DNA from 2 places in the Bacillus paramycoides genome. Region 2 is predicted to be linked to the other one. Evidence: a T-box and tRNA genes for the amino acid it is inferred to sense, from the RefSeq annotation. Region 2 holds a T-box; the other holds one or more tRNA genes.

Region 1 (9,581 bases), 450 kb from region 2:
CCTTCAATAATACTGCCGTTTGCAATCATTGTATTTTTCACGGCTGCACCCTTTAAGTAACGAGTTGGTGGTTCATCTTTTACTTTCGTAAAGATCGGTGCTTCTTTCTTAAATACTTGCTTCCAAATAGCAGGTTTCAAAATTTCTAAGCTATGTTTATAGTAACTTTCAATCGAATCAATAATTGCTACATATCCTGTATGCTCATACGTAGCAATATGCAGTGATTTTCCGCGCTTTTCTCTCACTACATCGAATAAGCTATATTGCTCCACATCTTTATATGACTCAAATAAATCTAACAATAATTGTTTCTTTAACACATATGTTTGAAGCGAAACCCCTTCATGGCAAACTTCAGTAATATCAGCTGCCGTATGTATATGTCTCTCTAACACCGCCTGGAAATTTAATGCTGTTACGAGATGGCTATTCGTAATAACGACGTATTCTTCTCTAGCTCTTAGAAAATAATCAATATGTCTTCTAAAATGCGCAAAAGATCCAAATTCATCTTGGTCACATTGGCAATTTGGCGGGAATAAAAACAGTCCGTCTCTTTTTCTATCTAAATCCCACTGTTTTCCTGAACCAACATGGTCCATTAACGAACGGTTTTTATGACTTGTAAAAACCGCTACACTATGAATATTAGAATTCACCATATTTGAAAGCATGAAATCAATGAGTCGATAACGGCCCCCAAACGGTAACGCCGCTAGTGAACGATGCCCTGTTACTTTCTTTAAGGAAGGAAAACTTCCCGTTGCATTAATAATTCCTAACATTTTTTCTCCCATTCATTTCATCCCCCTTTTCTATTTCCCTTCAGCAATGAGTACTACATCGTCAACATTTTTTTCCGGACGAATAATTGTTCCATCTTCAATAACCATTTCCGATCCAACAATTGCTCTTTCAATCACAACATTTTTTCCAATCTTTGCTCCTGGCATAACGACAGAATCAATAACCATACTACCTTCTTCCACCGTCACCCCTTGGAATAATACGGAATGCTTCACGTCCCCTTCAATGACGCATCCTTCGTTAATAAGTGATTCTTCTACTTTTGCCTGTTCTGCAATATATTGAGGCGGTTCGTTTGGATTTACAGAATAAATACGCCAATTACGATCGTTTAAATTCAGTGATGTTTCATCACGCAGTAAATCCATATTCGCTTCCCATAAGCTCTTCACCGTTCCAACATCTTTCCAATATCCTTCAAACGGATACGCCATCAACTTCTTCCCTTCATCTAATAAAAGCGGAAGTACATCTTTTCCGAAATCATTACTAGATTCAGGATTTCTTGCATCCATTTCTAAATACTCTTTCAAAATGGCCCAGTTAAAAATGTAAATTCCCATTGATGCAAGATTACTTCTTGGAAATTGCGGTTTCTCCTCAAATTCAACAATCTCCATCTCTTCGTTCGTATTCATAATACCGAAACGGCTCGCTTCATCCCACGGTACTTCAATAACTGAAATCGAAACGTCCGATTCTTTCTCAATATGGTAATCTAGCATTTTACTGTAATCCATTTTATAAATATGGTCGCCTGATAAAATAAGAACGTACTCTGGTTCGTACTGACTTAAATAGTTTAAGTTTTGATAAATGGCACTTGCCGTACCTGTGTACCACTTCACACCTGAAGACTCTGCATAAGGAGGTAACACTGTGACTCCACCGCTTACTCGGTCTAAATCCCACGCATTGCCGATTCCGATATAATTATGAAGTTCAAGTGGTTGATATTGCGTTAAAATCCCAACCGTTTCAATACCAGAATTCGCACAGTTACTTAGCGTAAAATCGATAATGCGATATTTACCACCAAATGGAACAGCTGGCTTGGCTAAATTTTTTGTTAATGCACTTAATCGACTACCTTTTCCCCCTGCTAGTAACATTGCTACGCACTTTTGTTTTTGAGCCATCTTGTTTTTTGCTCCCCTTTCTCGTCTTCACTGGTCGTAATATGGATACGCCAAATGGTGGAATTGTAATTTCTACATGTGCTGCTTGATTATGAAACGGTTCTTGAATCGCCTTCAGACGTTTCTTATTTACTTGCCCTGATCCGCCATATTGCTCAGCATCACTATTTAAAATCTCGTTATAATACTCAAAATCTGGTACACCTACTTTATAGTTTTCATATGTAGCTTTCGTAAAATTACATACGACAACTAACGCATCTTCTTGTTTATCCCCTTGACGAATAAATGAGAAAATACTTTGCTCATGATTATTAGCATCTATCCACTGAAATCCTTCCGGTGAATGATCAAGTTGCCAAAGTGGTTTGGAGCGCTTATACAATGCTATGAGCTCTTTAAAGTAATCATGCATATAACGATGCATTTCAAAATCATGTAAATTCCAATCTAAATCTTCAAGGTCTTTCCACTCATCGAACTGCCCAAATTCTCCTCCCATGAAAAGTAATTTCTTTCCTGGGTGAGTAAAGAAATATCCATATAATAAACGAAGTTGAGCAAACTTATCCCAGTACTCTCCTGGCATTTTATTTAATAACGACTTTTTCCCATGAACGACTTCATCATGAGAAAGCGGTAATATGAAGTTTTCAGAGTAAGCGTATATTAAAGAAAACGTCATTTTTTCATGAATATACTTCCTGTACTCAGGCGCACACTCCATATACTTCAGTACATCATTCATCCAGCCCATATTCCATTTGTAATTGAATCCAAGCCCACCTTCATACGTTGGAGCTGTTACAAGTGGCCAAGCTGTTGAATCTTCTGCTGTCATAAGAAAATCTTTATCTTCTGCGAACACCGCTTCATTTAACTCTCGTAAAAATGAAACAGCGTGCTCATTACTTTGCTCCTGTCCTTCTTTATTCCAGTACAGCATATTTGCAACTGCATCCACCCTGAAACCATCAATATGGAAATATCTCATCCAAAATAACGCATTTGAAATTAAGAAATTACGTACTTCTCTCTTTCCTAAGTCAAAATTGACAGTTCCCCATACTGGATTTTCTTGCACATCTTTATCTTTATATTCATAAGTCGGTGTCCCATCAAAAAAATATAAACCGTGAGCATCTTTACAAAAATGCCCCGGCACCCAATCTAAAATGACACCGATTCCATATTTATGACATTCATCGACAAAATACATCAAATCATGTGGCGTGCCGAATCTACTCGTTGCTGCATAATATCCCGTCCCTTGGTATCCCCAAGAACGATCATATGGATGCTCAACAAGCGGCATAATTTCAATATGTGTAAATTGATGTTCCACCACATAAGGAATGAGTTCTTCTGCCATTTCCCTGTAAGAGTACAGTGCTCCGTCTTCTTTCTTTTTCCAAGAACCGAAATGTAATTCATAAACTGTCATCGCTTCTTTATAAACTGATTTTTTCTTTTTCTTACGACTCCAGTTTTTATCATTCCATTCGTATCCCTTTATATCAAAAACTACAGATGCCGTATTCGGTCTTACTTCTGCATACACAGCATACGGATCTGCCTTAAAAATGACGTCACCAGCCATCGTTTCAATCGCATATTTATATATTTCCCTTTCTTCAATATGCGGTATAAACAAGGACCAGATTCCTTCTTCTGTCACTTGTAGCATCTTATGTTGCTCATAATCCCATTCATTAAAATCTCCAACAACACTCATTGCTTTCGCATGAGGAGCCCATACTGTAAATCGTACACCTCGCATCTCATCTTCCGTCACAACATGTGCGCCAAAGATGTTATAACTTTCATAGTACTTTTCTGTATGAAACTCATCTCGTTTCACTTCTTCACAATTTATTACACTCAATATGCTCACCTCACTAAGATGACAGAATTTTTTATACTTTACCAATTCTGCGAAAAACTGAAATATCCTTGTTAATTTATAAAAAATATACGTTTTTTTCTTAAAAATGTTGGTTTTTTTTCACATTTCCATATAAAATATCGAATTTTGACGAATATTCATTGAAAGCGCTTCGTTTTTTATTAGTCCTTCACCTTACTATTTATTTCTCAACCTCTATTTTATTAGCTTTATCCTCTTTTTCACGTTATTTTCCACTTGAAATCATAGAAAAATAATCTGTCATAAAAAATGTTTCTCAATATTTTTTGTCATAATTTTATTGAAATACGAAATTCATAAGTAGACATTTTTGTTCTCAATAAAGAATATTAAATTTTCGTAAATATAACTTATACTAAAATACTGTGTTTACTCTATCTATATCCAAAACGAAAATTCGATAAAAAATTAAATTAAGGTGGGTTCTTATGCCAGTAAAACAAAAATTAGAAATGGGAGTTGGCACGGCAACGCTCAGCTTATCACTTACATTCGGTGGTTTATTCGCTTATTTCAGTGATTCCGAAACATCGAGTAACTCATTTCAAGCTGTCTAACAACAAAATTAGATACTGAAAGCTACTTGGTCAATATTATTATGCAAGACCTGACGAAAACTTGCAGGTGATGTAAATGGTGATAAAGATATTCGCTTCGTTGAAAAGAACTTCTTGAAAAAAGGTCCGGATGCATCTAAATCACAAACACCTGTTGAAAAATCTAAAGGCGGTACACTGGCAGATATTTTAACGAAATTAGGATTAACGCCTAAAAAATAATAATAAAGAGCACTCTACTTTACGTAGAGTGCTCTTTTCTATAAACGACCCTGATCCAGCAAAAGGGGTATATTGGGGATATACAAGGGAAACCGGAAAAGGAATTTATATTAAATTATATATAAATCCAGAAGTAAGAAGTAGGTCCCCACTTCTGGATTATTTAGCAATTATTATAGTACTGGTGCCATTGTTTCTTTTAATACTTTTACAGAATGAGCGAATTTCACTTTTTCTTCTTCATTTAGCTCAAGTTCTACGATTTCACGTACACCTTCGCGGTTAATAACAGCTGGAACACCTACGTAAGCATCTTTCTCACCGTATTGACCTTCAAGGTATGCAGATACAGTTAATACGCTGTTCTCGTTGTTTAAGATTGCTTTAGTTACACGAAGTAGTGACATACCGATTCCGTAGTACGTTGCACCTTTACGTTCGATGATATGGTAAGCTGCATCACGTACATTTTCGAAGATTTTATCTAAGTCTTCTTGTTTGTACTGTTCGTTGTTAGCTAAAATTGTTTCTAGTTTTTGTACACCGATAGTAGCGTGGCTCCATACTGGAAGTTCAGTATCACCGTGCTCACCAACAATATAAGCATGAACATTACGTGGATCTACATCTAAGTAGTCACCTAACATGTAACGGAAACGAGCAGAGTCTAAAGTAGTACCAGAACCAATTACGCGCTCTTTTGGTAGACCAGATTCTTTCCAAGTTACGTAAGTTAAAATATCAACTGGGTTAGTTGCGATTAAGAAGATTCCATCGAATCCGCTATCCATAATGCCGCGAACGATTTGTTTAAAGATCTTTGTATTTTTCTCAACTAAGTCTAAACGAGTTTCACCTGGCTTTTGTGGTAATCCAGCAGTGATAACAACTAAATCTGCATCTTTACAATCTGCATAGCTACCGCTCCAAACTTTTGTTGGTGATGGAGAGAATGGTACCGCATGGCTTAAGTCCATTGCTTCCCCTTCTGCTTTTGCTTCATTAACATCTACTAATACGAATTCTTCAGCTACACCTTGGTTAATCATTGAGTAAGCGTAACTACAACCTACAGCTCCTGTTCCTACTAATACTACACGATTGATACCTTTTTTCATGGTAATTTCCCCTCTCTATTGTTCACATATATTTTTTTATGATTGTTTAAGTAATTAATTAAAATACTAATTTAATGTTGTTTAACTTCTTTACATTCATATTGTAGCACGTATTATTGTGAATTTCTTCACAAATTATGACCTATTTGTGAACTTTTTCACATAGAGTGTAAAGTTATTAAATCAAGTATGAAATCAATCTCAATGGAGGCGTTTTCTTCAGATTGTGAAAGGGTTTTTCTTATGTTTTTGTCGGTAAGTGAAATTATATCGACGATTATTTAAATATATCAACAATTTTGGGAATATATCGACCGTAACTCAAATTATATCGTCGATTCGACAAGGAATATCGACTTACCGACAAAACCCGACAATAATGACAACATAAAGTGAACCTATAATCAGTGGGAATTTTACTGCCCGTTAATGTCGGATAAAAAAGCTGCCTCCAATAGATCACCTATTAGAGGCAGCTTCTTTATTTATTTTCCGCAGTAGCACCTAATACAGCAGCTTTTACATAATGTTGACTGTTTAATTTTTGTAAATCCTCGGCACTTCCCGTTACCACTATTTCAATAACTTTTACATCTTGCTCACTTGGTTTTGCTTTCTTTCCTTACTCTCTCCTTTCTATTAGTTAGACGATCTAAATAGAAAAAAGTATACAAGAAATCTATAAAAAAAAGCAGACTATTCAAAGTCCACTTTTACACAACAAAAAAGAGATAGCAGATTATGCTATCTCTTTTAGTATGACCCGTACGGGATTCGAACCCGTGTTACCGCCGTGAAAGGGCGGTGTCTTAACCACTTGACCAACGGGCCAATTACTGGCAGAGAAGAAGGGATTCGAACCCTCGCACCGCGTTCGCGATCTACTCCCTTAGCAGGGGAGCCCCTTGAGCCACTTGGGTACTTCTCTATAAATATGGCTCCGCAGGTAGGACTCGAACCTACGACCGATCGGTTAACAGCCGATAGCTCTACCACTGAGCTACTGCGGAACAATTATGGTGGGCCTAAATGGACTCGAACCATCGACCTCACGCTTATCAGGCGTGCGCTCTAACCAGCTGAGCTATAGGCCCATAATTGAAAAGCGGGTGAAGAGAATCGAACTCTCGACCAGAGCTTGGAAGGCTCTTGTTTTACCACTAAACTACACCCGCATTAAATTGTAAATGGTGAGCCATGAAGGACTCGAACCTTCGACCCTCTGATTAAAAGTCAGATGCTCTACCAACTGAGCTAATGGCTCATTTTGAAAGTGGTGCCGACTAGAGGACTTGAACCCCCAACCTACTGATTACAAGTCAGTTGCTCTACCAATTGAGCTAAGTCGGCTTGCGACTTCAAAATGGTGGCTCGGGACGGAATCGAACCGCCGACACGAGGATTTTCAGTCCTCTGCTCTACCGACTGAGCTACCGAGCCTTTATGTAAAAATGGCGGTCCCGACCGGGGTCGAACCGGCGATCTCCTGCGTGACAGGCAGGCATGTTAACCACTACACCACGGGACCATTTGGTTGCGGGGACAGGATTTGAACCTGCGACCTTCGGGTTATGAGCCCGACGAGCTACCGTGCTGCTCCACCCCGCGATGATAAAATATTTACTTTAGAAAAAATGGAGGAGGTAGAGGGATTCGAACCCCCGCGCGACTCTCGCCGCCTGTCGGTTTTCAAGACCGATCCCTTCAGCCGAACTTGGGTATACCTCCGAGATATAAACCTTCAATGGTGGACCTTGTAGGACTCGAACCTACGACCGGACGGTTATGAGCCGTCTGCTCTAACCAGCTGAGCTAAAGGTCCTTTATGGTAGCGGCGGAGGGGATCGAACCCCCGACCTCACGGGTATGAACCGTACGCTCTAGCCAGCTGAGCTACACCGCCATAAGTGATATTGAAATAAGTGGAGCCTAGCGGGATCGAACCGCTGACCTCCTGCGTGCAAGGCAGGCGCTCTCCCAGCTGAGCTAAGGCCCCATGTTTTTGGGAATATCGGGAAGACAGGATTTGAACCTGCGACCCCCTGGTCCCAAACCAGGTGCTCTACCAAGCTGAGCCACTTCCCGTTAATAAAAGCGCGCCCGAGAGGAGTCGAACCCCTAACCTCTTGATCCGTAGTCAAACGCTCTATCCAATTGAGCTACGGGCGCATATGGTGCCGAGGGCGGGGGTCGAACCCGCACGGTGGTCACCCACCGCAGGATTTTAAGTCCTGTGCGTCTGCCTGTTCCGCCACCCCGGCATGTCATATTGAAAATTGGAGCGGAAGACGGGATTCGAACCCGCGACCCCAACCTTGGCAAGGTTGTATTCTACCACTGAACTACTTCCGCAAGACATGTATGAGTTATTTAATTAAAAGTGCGGGTGAAGGGAGTCGAACCCCCACGCCAAAGGCGCCAGATCCTAAGTCTGGTGCGTCTGCCAATTCCGCCACACCCGCATATTAATTTATTTAAGAAAAATGGGGCGACTGATGGGAATCGAACCCACGAATGCCGGAGCCACAATCCGGTGCGTTAACCACTTCGCCACAACCGCCATGATTTCTGGTGCCGACTAGAGGACTTGAACCCCCAACCTACTGATTACAAGTCAGTTGCTCTACCAATTGAGCTAAGTCGGCTAAATGGTGGAGGATGACGGGATCGAACCGCCGACCCCCTGCTTGTAAGGCAGGTGCTCTCCCAGCTGAGCTAATCCTCCATTTGCCTGGCAACGTCCTACTCTCACAGGGACAAGGTCCCAACTACCATCGGCGCTAGAGAGCTTAACTTCCGTGTTCGGTATGGGAACGGGTGTGACCTCTCTGCCATCATTACCAGACTGTATTCATTTAAGACAAGAATTATTTTAACTCATTTAACTTTGAAAGTCAACAAGTTTTTTATATTCTTTCAAAACTAGATAACATTTGCTACATATTATATGGTTAAGTCCTCGATCTATTAGTATTCGTCAGCTCCACATGTCACCATGCTTCCACCTCGAACCTATCAACCTGATCATCTTTCAGGGATCTTACTAGCTTACGCTATGGGAAATCTCATCTTGAGGGGGGCTTCATGCTTAGATGCTTTCAGCACTTATCCCTTCCGCACATAGCTACCCAGCTATGCCCTTGGCAGAACAACTGGTACACCAGCGGTGCGTCCATCCCGGTCCTCTCGTACTAAGGACAGCTCCTCTCAAATTTCCTACGCCCACGACGGATAGGGACCGAACTGTCTCACGACGTTCTGAACCCAGCTCGCGTACCGCTTTAATGGGCGAACAGCCCAACCCTTGGGACCGACTACAGCCCCAGGATGCGATGAGCCGACATCGAGGTGCCAAACCTCCCCGTCGATGTGGACTCTTGGGGGAGATAAGCCTGTTATCCCCGGGGTAGCTTTTATCCGTTGAGCGATGGCCCTTCCATGCGGAACCACCGGATCACTAAGCCCGACTTTCGTCCCTGCTCGACTTGTAGGTCTCGCAGTCAAGCTCCCTTATGCCTTTGCACTCTACGAATGATTTCCAACCATTCTGAGGGAACCTTTGGGCGCCTCCGTTACACTTTAGGAGGCGACCGCCCCAGTCAAACTGCCCACCTGACACTGTCTCCCGGGTCGATAAGACCCGTAGGTTAGAATTTCAATACAGTCAGGGCGGTATCCCACCAGCGCCTCCACCGAAGCTAGCGCTCCGGTTTCAAAGGCTCCCGCCTATCCTGTACAAACTGTACCAAAATTCAATATCAGGCTACAGTAAAGCTCCACGGGGTCTTTCCGTCCTGTCGCGGGTAAC
Region 2 (9,581 bases):
ATTACAAGAAGTAAGAAGTTCCTTATTATTTGCGGCGAGGAAGCCGCTTTCCAGTCTGGTATAAATCGCCTTGATGATGCAATGCGTCAAACGACTTTAGCTAGTCGATTGCAAGAATCACAAGGAGAAGTGCAGATGGTAACAGTAAATGGCGAAGAAATGGACGTGGAAAACATTTCACCGTATGATTTCATGTAACAAGGTGAAATTATATAGTGAAACTTTCAAACGTATAACGTTGAAAGGCTCCAGCGATGTATAAATGAATGCAGTTTGGACATAATGGCGAATAGAATCCGGGAGACTGTAAGGAGATGAAAGCCATATGTTCATTTGTCCAAATTGCAAAGGGAAAGACATTGGAAAAATAGGTGTCAACCAATTTTATTGCTGGAATTGTTATATCGAATTATCGGTTTCAAAAGGGAAAATCCATACGCATCAAGTAGAAGAAGATGGTTCATTAAGCTCTCTTGATGATTTATTTGATGAGAATGAAAGAACAATCGGATAACGAAAAGGGGGATTTACTTTGAATCTACGCAATTCATTAATCGCATTAGGTGTTGGAGCGGCAGCATATCAATATGCTCGCAAACAAGATATGTTCTCAAAACGCAATATGAAAAAAGCACGTAAAATGATTAAATCTTATTTATAAGCATAAAAAAACTCCCTTCATCAAGGGAGTTTTTTATGCATTTGTATGCAAATATAAAAGTCCGATTTCAGAGAAGAGATAAGATAGGCCGTAACATCCAACGCCAAGCATGCCGTAATGAAATAATTGCTTCGCTCTTTCTTTTCGTGAGGAACGAATAAAGAAACCTTTCCAAATACCAAACCCGATACAAACCCATTCAAGAATCATAAAAAGTGCTGATAATACGAGCATAGATAAAACCATTATGAGCCCTCCTGATTATATTGTTTCACGCTGCATTCTCAGGGGTGGTTGTCCTTGTTATGTTATGTATATGTACGTCTTTACAAAACAGTATGGTCTACATGAAAAGATTTTAAAACTTTCGCACATAACCTACCCTATTTATTTTCAAAATAAGGGTGGAGGAGGTTTTTCGTGTGAAGAATCTTAAAATTATTTGGATATATCGTTTAGGATTATTATTACTTGTATTTCTTTGTTTGCTCGTCTTTCTAAAAATTAAGCCGCTATGGGCACCGATTATTTTTGTATTTAAAGTGGCCATTACACCGTTTCTTATTGCTTGTTTTATTGCGTATTTATTGCATCCTTTAATTGAAAAAATTCATAAGGAAGGGATGCCGCGTACACTCGCTATTTTGCTCATTTACATCCTTTTCTTTGGCGGAATTGGTTATGGCATTTATAAAGGAACGCCAGTTGTAATTAAGCAATTACAAGAAATCAATGAACAATTCCCGCAGTTTACAAAAATGTATGATTCTTGGATGGATGGCGTTACGGAACAAACAGCGAATTTCCCGTCCTTTATTCATGAAAAGGTGAAACAAATTTTTGTTGGAGTAGAAACAAAGATACAAGCACTTTTAAATAAAGTGATGAGCACAGCTCGTGGTGTACTCGATTCGTTACTCATTATTTTCTTAATTCCGTTCATTGTATTTTACATATTAAAAGATTACGGTGAGTTTTATCATATCTTTTGGAAATTAGTCCCAAGTAAGTGGCGTAATACGGGGCAAATGCTGGCGAAAGAAATTGATAAATCACTTGGGAGTTATATTCGAGGACAATTATTTGTTTGCTTAATATTAGGGGGCGTATCTGCACTTTCCTTTTGGTTTATCGGTATGAAATATCCATTGTTACTCGGGATTATTATTGGGGTGACAGATATAATACCGTATTTTGGTCCTATTTTAGGGGCAATTCCGACATTAATGATTGCGGCAACTATATCAACGAGTTTACTTATTAAAGCGGGGATTACAATTGCTATTTTACAATTCGTTGAAAGTAATATTTTATCCCCTTATATCGTTGGTAAGTCGCTTCGCATGCATCCTGTTATTATTATGCTTGCATTATTAGTTGGGGGAGAAGTGGCCGGAATTGTAGGATTATTAATATCAGTTCCTGTTTTAGCGGTCATTCGTACAGTAATCGTTCATGTAAGGCCTCTTTGGAAAAAAGAAGATGCGTAATAGGAAAGCCCTCTATTTATAAAAATAGAGGGCTTTCCTTATTTAGAGAGCTGCTCGTTTATTTGTTGAACGAGAGAGCTTACATCATTTGTTTGAATATGTTTTATTTTTTCCATTCATTATCATACATAAATATAATTTGATTGCTGAAAAGGCGATTTTGTTCTTTTAGGTCAGAAATTTTTTCGAAAGAGTACTCCTCAAATAATGGGTTCTTGCTTACATCTGGTCCGTAAAAGAAGAGCCGTTTGTTCGTTAAAATTAACAGTCCTGGTCTTGCAACGGAACGATAAATATATATCTAATGAACAGGCCACGTAAAATAATATCGTTTCGTCAGTCGTTAACATATTTTTAGCTCTGTTCAATAAGGTTGTCATTATAATCGCTCCTTTATTATTGATAATTTAATTGTAATAAAAATAAAATATTCAGAAAAGCTCATGGAGGTAGTACAATTTAGTAATACACGCATAATATATGAAAAGGCTGTTAAGAATGAATAGTAGAATAGCTATGATTAATAAGGAATTGATATAATATAAATGATTATCTACATTGACAAACTTAAGAGAAGTCTATTATATTTAGTCATATAATACATTAAATCAATGACGGAACAAGTACGTTACAGTCCATTTATAGAGAGAAGCTTCCATATGGCTGAAAGAAGCTTTAAATGAAGGGTAACAGAAAGCTAATCCTGAGAGCAGCTAATCACTGCCGTCTTGCCACGTTACGGCACCATGAGGTGATGAATTGATTTGTATAGTAATCAATTCATAATTAGGGTGGTATCGCGAGTTAACTCTCGTCCCTTTTATAGGGGCGGGAGTTTTTTATATTTAAGGAGGAAAATACAATGAAACAACTAACAGGCGCACAAATTCGTCAAATGTTTTTAGACTTTTTCCAAGAAAAAGGGCATGCAGTAGAACCTAGTGCATCACTAGTTCCACATGAGGATCCATCTCTTTTATGGATTAATAGTGGTGTAGCAACATTAAAAAAATATTTTGATGGACGTGTGATCCCGCAAAATCCACGTATTACAAATGCTCAAAAATCAATTCGTACAAACGATATTGAAAACGTAGGGAAAACAGCTCGTCACCATACATTCTTTGAAATGTTAGGAAACTTCTCAATCGGTGATTACTTTAAAGAAGAAGCAATTACTTGGGCTTGGGAGTTCTTAACGAGCGACAAGTGGATCGGATTCGATAAAGAATTACTATCAGTTACAATCCATCCAGAAGATGAAGAAGCATTCACAATTTGGAATGAGAAAATGGGCGTTCCAAAAGAGCGCATCATCCGTTTAGAAGAAAACTTCTGGGATATCGGTGAAGGACCAAGTGGACCGAATACAGAGATTTTCTATGACCGCGGAGAAGCTTACGGTAATGACTTTAGTGATCCAGAATTATATCCAGGCGGAGAAAACGAGCGTTACTTAGAAGTATGGAACCTTGTATTCTCTCAATTTAATCATAATCCAGATGGTTCATATACACCACTTCCTAAGAAAAACATCGATACAGGGATGGGTCTAGAGCGTATGACATCTATCGTTCAAGATGTGCCTACAAACTTTGACACAGACTTATTCATGCCAATGATTGGTGCAACAGAAACAATCTCAGGCGAGAAATATCGTAATGGTGACTTAGAAAAAGATATGGCGTTTAAAGTAATCGCTGACCATATCCGTACAGTAACATTCGCTGTTGGTGACGGTGCTCTTCCATCTAACGAAGGCCGTGGTTATGTATTACGTCGTTTATTACGCCGTGCTGTTCGTTACTCTAAGAAATTAAACATCAACCGTCCGTTCATGTTTGAATTAGTACCGGTTGTTGGAGAAGTAATGAAAGACTTCTATCCAGAAGTACTTGAAAAGAAAGATTTCATCGCAAAAGTTGTGAAAAATGAAGAAGAGCGTTTCCACGAAACACTTCATGATGGTGAAGCAATTTTAGCTGAAGTTATCGCAAAAGCAAAAGAAGAAAAAACAACTGTTATTTCTGGAGTAGATGCGTTCCGTCTATATGACACATACGGTTTCCCAATTGAATTAACAGAAGAATATGCAGAAGAAGCTGGTATGACAGTTGATCATGAAGGCTTTGAAAATGAAATGGAAAAACAACGTGAGCGCGCACGTGCTGCTCGTCAAGACGTTGATTCTATGCAAGTTCAAGGTGGTGTCCTTGGAGAAGTGAAAGTAGCGAGCGAATTCGTTGGTTACGGTACAGTAGCGACAGAAAGTAACGTTGTTGCACTTGTGAAAAACGGCGAATACACAGACAGCTTACAAGCTGGTGAAGAAGGACAATTAATGCTTGATGTAACACCATTCTATGCTGAGAGCGGTGGACAAATTGCAGACCGTGGTTACCTTCTTGCTGACGGTGTGAAAGTTCTTGTAAAAGACGTACAAAAAGCACCAAACGGCCAAAACTTGCACAAAGTTGTTGTTGAAGAAGGTACATTAACGAAAGATGCAGCTGTGAAAGCTATTATCGATACGAAAAACCGTGGTAGCGTTGTGAAAAACCATACAGCAACTCACTTACTACACCAAGCTTTGAAAGATGTACTTGGAACGCACGTTAACCAAGCAGGTTCTCTTGTAACTTCTGAACGTTTACGCTTTGACTTCTCTCACTTCGGTCAAGTACAAGCTGACGAATTAGAAAAAATTGAGCGTATCGTAAACGAGAAAATTTGGGAAAGTATTGATGTTGAGATTTCTCAAAAAGCAATCGAAGAAGCGAAAGAAATGGGTGCAATGGCATTATTCGGTGAAAAATACGGTGATGTTGTACGCGTTGTACAAGTTGGCGATTACAGCTTAGAGCTTTGCGGTGGTTGTCACGTTGATAACACAGCTTCTATCGGTATTTTCAAAATCGTTGCTGAGTCTGGTATCGGTGCAGGAACTCGTCGTATTGAGGCGGTAACTGGTAAGTCTGCATACGAATTAATGAACGATCAAGTAGGTTTATTAAAAGAAGCAGCAGGAAAAATGAAAACAAATCCGAAAGATATTTTAACAAGAGTAGATGGTTTATTTGCTGAAGTAAAACAACTTCAAAAAGAAAACGAATCTCTTGCAGCAAAATTAAGTAACATTGAAGCTGGAAACTTAACTGATTCAGTAATGACAGTTGATGGCGTGAATGTATTAGCGGCAAAAGTAAATGTTGCAGATATGAACAACTTACGTACGATGATGGATGACCTAAAAAATAAATTACAATCTGCAGTTGTCGTATTAGCGTCTGTAAATGATGATAAAGTAAACATCTTAGCTGGCGTAACAAAAGATTTAATTAGCCAAGGATACCATGCTGGTAAACTTGTGAAAGAAGTAGCTTCTCGTTGTGGCGGTGGCGGTGGTGGCCGTCCTGATATGGCACAAGCGGGCGGTAAAAACCCAGCGCAAGTTGAGGAAGCTTTAGCATTTGTACAAGAGTACGTTAAATCTGTTTCAAAATAAAGAGATAGTAGTGTACAATGGTAGGGAGAGGAGAAGTTCTTCTCCCTATACTTACTATATAAGTGAGGTGCTTGAAATGGACGGTTTTGATAAAACAATGAAGTTTAGCATTCAAGATGAAAAACAGAGTGTCCATGTAAATGATGTACTTTTAACTGTGTATGATGCACTTCAAGAAAAAGGCTATAATCCGATTAACCAAATCGTCGGTTACTTATTAAGTGGAGACCCAGCATACATACCTCGCCATAAAGATGCACGAAGCATCATTCGCAAGCTTGAACGTGATGAATTAATTGAAGAGCTTGTGAAGTCTTACTTGAAACATCATCGTGAGGAGTAATTTATGCGGATATTAGGTTTAGATGTAGGTACAAAAACAGTCGGAGTTGCAATTAGCGACGAAATGGGTTGGACAGCGCAAGGACTTGAAACAATCAAGATTAACGAAGAACGAGGTCAATTTGGTTTTGACCGCATTTCTGAGTTAGTAAAACAGTACGATGTGGACAAGATAGTAGTAGGTTTACCTAAAAATATGAATGGTACAATTGGCCCGCGTGGTGAAGCATGCCAACAATTTGCAGAAAACCTACGAGAGCTGTTACAATTAGACGTTGTAATGTGGGACGAGCGTTTGTCAACGATGGCAGCGGAACGTCTGCTCATTTCAGCCGATGTAAGCCGTAAGAAGCGAAAGCAAGTAATTGATAAGATGGCTGCAGTCGTAATCTTACAAGGATTTTTAGATAGTAAATAAGAGGTGACCAAAATGGAAGAAAATCAAATTACAATTGTAGACGAAAAAGGTAACGAACATTTATGTGAAATTATTTTCACTTTTGACGCTGAAAAATTTGGCAAAAAATCATACGTAGTCTTCTCTCCAATCGGTGAAGTAGACGAAGATGGAGACCAAATTTATGATGCAATGGCTTATGAGCAAAACGAAGAAGAGGGCGGAACTTTACTTCCAATCGAATCTGAAGAAGAGTGGGAAATGGTACAAGAAATGTTCAACACTCTAGCTGATGAGCAAGAAGCTGAATAATAAGTACTGAAAAGATGGACGATATATCGTCCATCTTTTTTTATCCCGCTTTAATGGGCAGTAAGACCCTCACCTCAAAATTCAGCGAAAGCAAAGAAGTTAGGTGGGGGGCGGGCTGCCCATTAAAGTCCGATTGGTGAGGGCTGATAATCAGTGGGGGATGAAGAAAACCCCCACTGATTAAAGTTTCACTTTATATGTAAAATGAAAGATTTTTTGTCGAAACTGCGTAATCCTTTGTAGTATAATGAGACGGATTGTAGAAAAATAAAGTATCTGTCAAAAATGATAGGTAAGTTTATTGTGATTTTTCATTGTGTTGTATAGAAAGATGTACATATGGCCTACAATTGAATAAGGAGGAAGAGTTTTGGTAGAGAATCAAGTGAAAAAGAAGCGTAGACGCATTTTTTTATTTTCGATTATTGCACTGCTTTTAGTTTGTGGTTCAGTCTATGCGTATATTTCATTCGCATTAGGACCAGTTGATAGCGGGAATAAAAAAGAGATTGAAGTAGAAATTCCAAAGGGATCATCTACTAGTAAAATTGGTGAGATTTTAGAAGAAAAAGGTGCTGTGAAAAACGGTACAGTTTTTAGTTTTTATACAAAGGCTAAATCTAAAAATTTACAAGCGGGTACATATTTATTAAATCCTTCAATGAGTGCGAAAGATGTTATTGAACAAATGTCATCGGGTAACGTACATCGTCCAGCTCTTTATAAAGTGACGATAAAAGAAGGTGCACAAGTAACTGAAATTGCAGAAACGGTTGCAAATGAATTAAAGTGGAATAAAGATGATGTCGTACGTCAATTAAACGATAAAGCGTTTATTCAAAAAATGCAGCAAAAGTATCCGAAGTTGTTAACGGATAAAATCTTTGATAGCAATATTAAATATCCATTAGAAGGTTATTTATATCCTGCGACGTACTCTTTCTATAAAAAAGATACGACGTTAGAAGAAATTGTAATTTCTATGCTTGAGAAGACGAATGCAATCATCGTTCAAAACGAGGCGAAAATGAAAGCGAAAAACTGGGATGTTCATCAGCTTTTAACATTATCTTCACTTATTGAAGAAGAGGCAACAGGCTTTACAGATCGTCAAAAAATCTCTAGTGTCTTTTATAATCGTTTAGCAAAGGGTATGCCTCTGCAAACGGATCCAACGGTATTATATGCACTTGGAAAGCATAAGCAGCGTGTATTATACGAGGATTTAAAGATAAACTCACCGTATAATACGTATGTTGTAAAAGGATTGCCAGTTGGTCCGATTGCAAACTCTGGTAAACATTCAGTGGAAGCGGCGTTAGAGCCTGCTCAAACAGTTTATTATTATTTCTTAGCTGCACCAACTGGTGAAGTGTACTATGCGAAAACATTGGAAGAGCATAATGCATTAAAGCAAAAATACATTACGAAAAAACAGTGAAATGGGGAGGGATAGCGAAAAAGGTCGCACATCCCTCTTTTTTGTGGTAAAATATATCGGGTTAAAAACTGGCAGAAGAATCGTTTTTAATATCAAAACGGGACGTACAAGCTAAGGGTAAAGCTGGCTTGTATTTTTATTGCATTCTATGTGTGAAAAGACGTCATAGAGGCACTTCTCCATGTAAATAAGGAGGACCATTATGGAGGATGCAGTTAACGAGTACCTATTATCATTTATTGATCCGAAAGATAAATTAATTCTTGAAATGGAAGACTATGCGAAAGAAAAACATGTGCCGATTATGGATCGACTTGGAATGGAATTTATGTTGCAATTTTTACGTTTAATTGGACCAAAAAGCATTTTAGAGCTTGGTACAGCAATTGGCTATTCTAGTATTCGTATGATGCAAGCTATTCCAAATTCTCGCATTGTGACAGTTGAGCGCAATCGCGAGCGATATGAAAAAGCACTTGAATATATAGAACGTTCACCAGTTAAAGAGCGTATTTCCGTTATTTACGGTGATGCGTTAGAAACAGGCGAGCAAGTAGAAGAACATGGAACATTTGATGTTATTTTTATTGATGCAGCAAAAGGACAATATCGTCGCTTTTTTGACTTATATGAACCGTTATTAAATCCTGGTGGCGTAATTATTTCAGATAATGTTATGTACCATGGCCTTGTAACGACTAAGGAGAAAATTGAAAACAGACGTACACGTGGTTTAATCCGTCGTATTAAGACGTACAATGAATGGCTTATGAACCATGAAGGATATGATACAACGATTTTTCCAATTGGTGATGGAGTAGCTGTTAGTAAAAAGAGAGGGTGACCAAGGTATGAAGAAACCTGAATTGTTAGTAACGCCAAAAGCAGTGGCGGATATCGAACCTCTTGCGAAAGCAGGAGCAGATGCGGTAATGATCGGTGAGCAAAAGTTTGGTTTACGTTTAGCAGGGGAATTTTCACGTGAAGATGTGAAACAAGCTGTGAAGATTGCACATGAAAATGGTGTAAAAGTATACGTAGCAATGAACGCGATGTTCCACAATGATAAAGTTGAAGACTTAACAGATTATGTTGCATTTTTAAACGAAGTACATGTAGATGCAATTGTTTTCGGAGATCCAGCGGTATTGATGGCGGTTCGCGAAGTTGCACCAAATATGCAACTGCACTGGAATACAGAAACAACTGCAACAAACTGGTTTACTTGTAACTACTGGGGACAAAGAGGAGCAAAACGTGCTGTATTAGCTCGTGAGCTTAGCTTAGATGAAATTGTTGAATTAAAAGAAAATGCTGAAGTGGAACTTGAAGTACAAATTCACGGTATGACTTGTATGTTCCAATCGAAGCGTTCATTAGTAGGAAACTACTTTGAGTATCAAGGACGTCATCTTGACATTGAAAAGAAAAAA

Evidence for each region. A T-box is a leader RNA that pairs with one kind of tRNA and senses whether it is charged. The one in region 2 lies ahead of alaS (alanine--tRNA ligase), so its partner is inferred to be a tRNA-Ala.
Region 1: it encodes a tRNA-Ala, which carries the amino acid that the T-box ahead of alaS (alanine--tRNA ligase) is inferred to sense. The anticodon was not compared.

Annotation. Positions count from the first base shown of each region.
Region 1 covers NZ_CP152427.1:4,692,873-4,702,453, forward strand. The annotation lists gene glgD (glucose-1-phosphate adenylyltransferase subunit GlgD) at 1-800, opposite strand, end outside; gene glgC (glucose-1-phosphate adenylyltransferase) at 819-1,949, opposite strand; gene glgB (1,4-alpha-glucan branching protein GlgB) at 1,897-3,834, opposite strand; partial or broken gene AAG068_RS24410 (TasA family protein) at 4,305-4,427, shown strand; partial or broken gene AAG068_RS24415 (dockerin type I domain-containing protein) at 4,453-4,655, shown strand; gene AAG068_RS24420 (L-lactate dehydrogenase) at 4,829-5,773, opposite strand; partial or broken gene AAG068_RS24425 (anti sigma factor C-terminal domain-containing protein) at 6,255-6,395, opposite strand; tRNA gene AAG068_RS24430 (tRNA-Glu) at 6,533-6,604, opposite strand; tRNA gene AAG068_RS24435 (tRNA-Ser) at 6,611-6,701, opposite strand; tRNA gene AAG068_RS24440 (tRNA-Asn) at 6,709-6,783, opposite strand; tRNA gene AAG068_RS24445 (tRNA-Ile) at 6,791-6,867, opposite strand; tRNA gene AAG068_RS24450 (tRNA-Gly) at 6,878-6,948, opposite strand; tRNA gene AAG068_RS24455 (tRNA-Lys) at 6,962-7,037, opposite strand; tRNA gene AAG068_RS24460 (tRNA-Thr) at 7,048-7,123, opposite strand; tRNA gene AAG068_RS24465 (tRNA-Phe) at 7,138-7,213, opposite strand; tRNA gene AAG068_RS24470 (tRNA-Asp) at 7,226-7,301, opposite strand; tRNA gene AAG068_RS24475 (tRNA-Met) at 7,305-7,381, opposite strand; tRNA gene AAG068_RS24480 (tRNA-Ser) at 7,409-7,501, opposite strand; tRNA gene AAG068_RS24485 (tRNA-Ile) at 7,519-7,595, opposite strand; tRNA gene AAG068_RS24490 (tRNA-Met) at 7,600-7,676, opposite strand; tRNA gene AAG068_RS24495 (tRNA-Ala) at 7,697-7,769, opposite strand; tRNA gene AAG068_RS24500 (tRNA-Pro) at 7,785-7,858, opposite strand; tRNA gene AAG068_RS24505 (tRNA-Arg) at 7,869-7,942, opposite strand; tRNA gene AAG068_RS24510 (tRNA-Leu) at 7,946-8,034, opposite strand; tRNA gene AAG068_RS24515 (tRNA-Gly) at 8,051-8,125, opposite strand; tRNA gene AAG068_RS24520 (tRNA-Leu) at 8,155-8,235, opposite strand; tRNA gene AAG068_RS24525 (tRNA-His) at 8,258-8,333, opposite strand; tRNA gene AAG068_RS24530 (tRNA-Thr) at 8,343-8,418, opposite strand; tRNA gene AAG068_RS24535 (tRNA-Val) at 8,423-8,498, opposite strand; rRNA gene rrf (5S ribosomal RNA) at 8,503-8,618, opposite strand; rRNA gene AAG068_RS24545 (23S ribosomal RNA) at 8,721-9,581, opposite strand, start outside.
Region 2 covers NZ_CP152427.1:4,246,972-4,256,552, reverse strand. The annotation lists gene recD2 (SF1B family DNA helicase RecD2) at 1-198, shown strand, start outside; gene AAG068_RS22050 (hypothetical protein) at 326-514, shown strand; gene AAG068_RS22045 (YrzQ family protein) at 533-661, shown strand; gene AAG068_RS22040 (hypothetical protein) at 695-907, opposite strand; gene AAG068_RS22035 (AI-2E family transporter) at 1,084-2,151, shown strand; partial or broken gene AAG068_RS22030 (PH domain-containing protein) at 2,190-2,531, opposite strand; T-box leader at 2,754-2,973, shown strand; gene alaS (alanine--tRNA ligase) at 3,014-5,656, shown strand; gene AAG068_RS22020 (IreB family regulatory phosphoprotein) at 5,733-5,999, shown strand; gene ruvX (Holliday junction resolvase RuvX) at 6,003-6,416, shown strand; gene AAG068_RS22010 (DUF1292 domain-containing protein) at 6,429-6,707, shown strand; gene mltG (endolytic transglycosylase MltG) at 7,078-8,148, shown strand; gene AAG068_RS22000 (O-methyltransferase) at 8,351-8,992, shown strand; gene AAG068_RS21995 (peptidase U32 family protein) at 9,000-9,581, shown strand, end outside.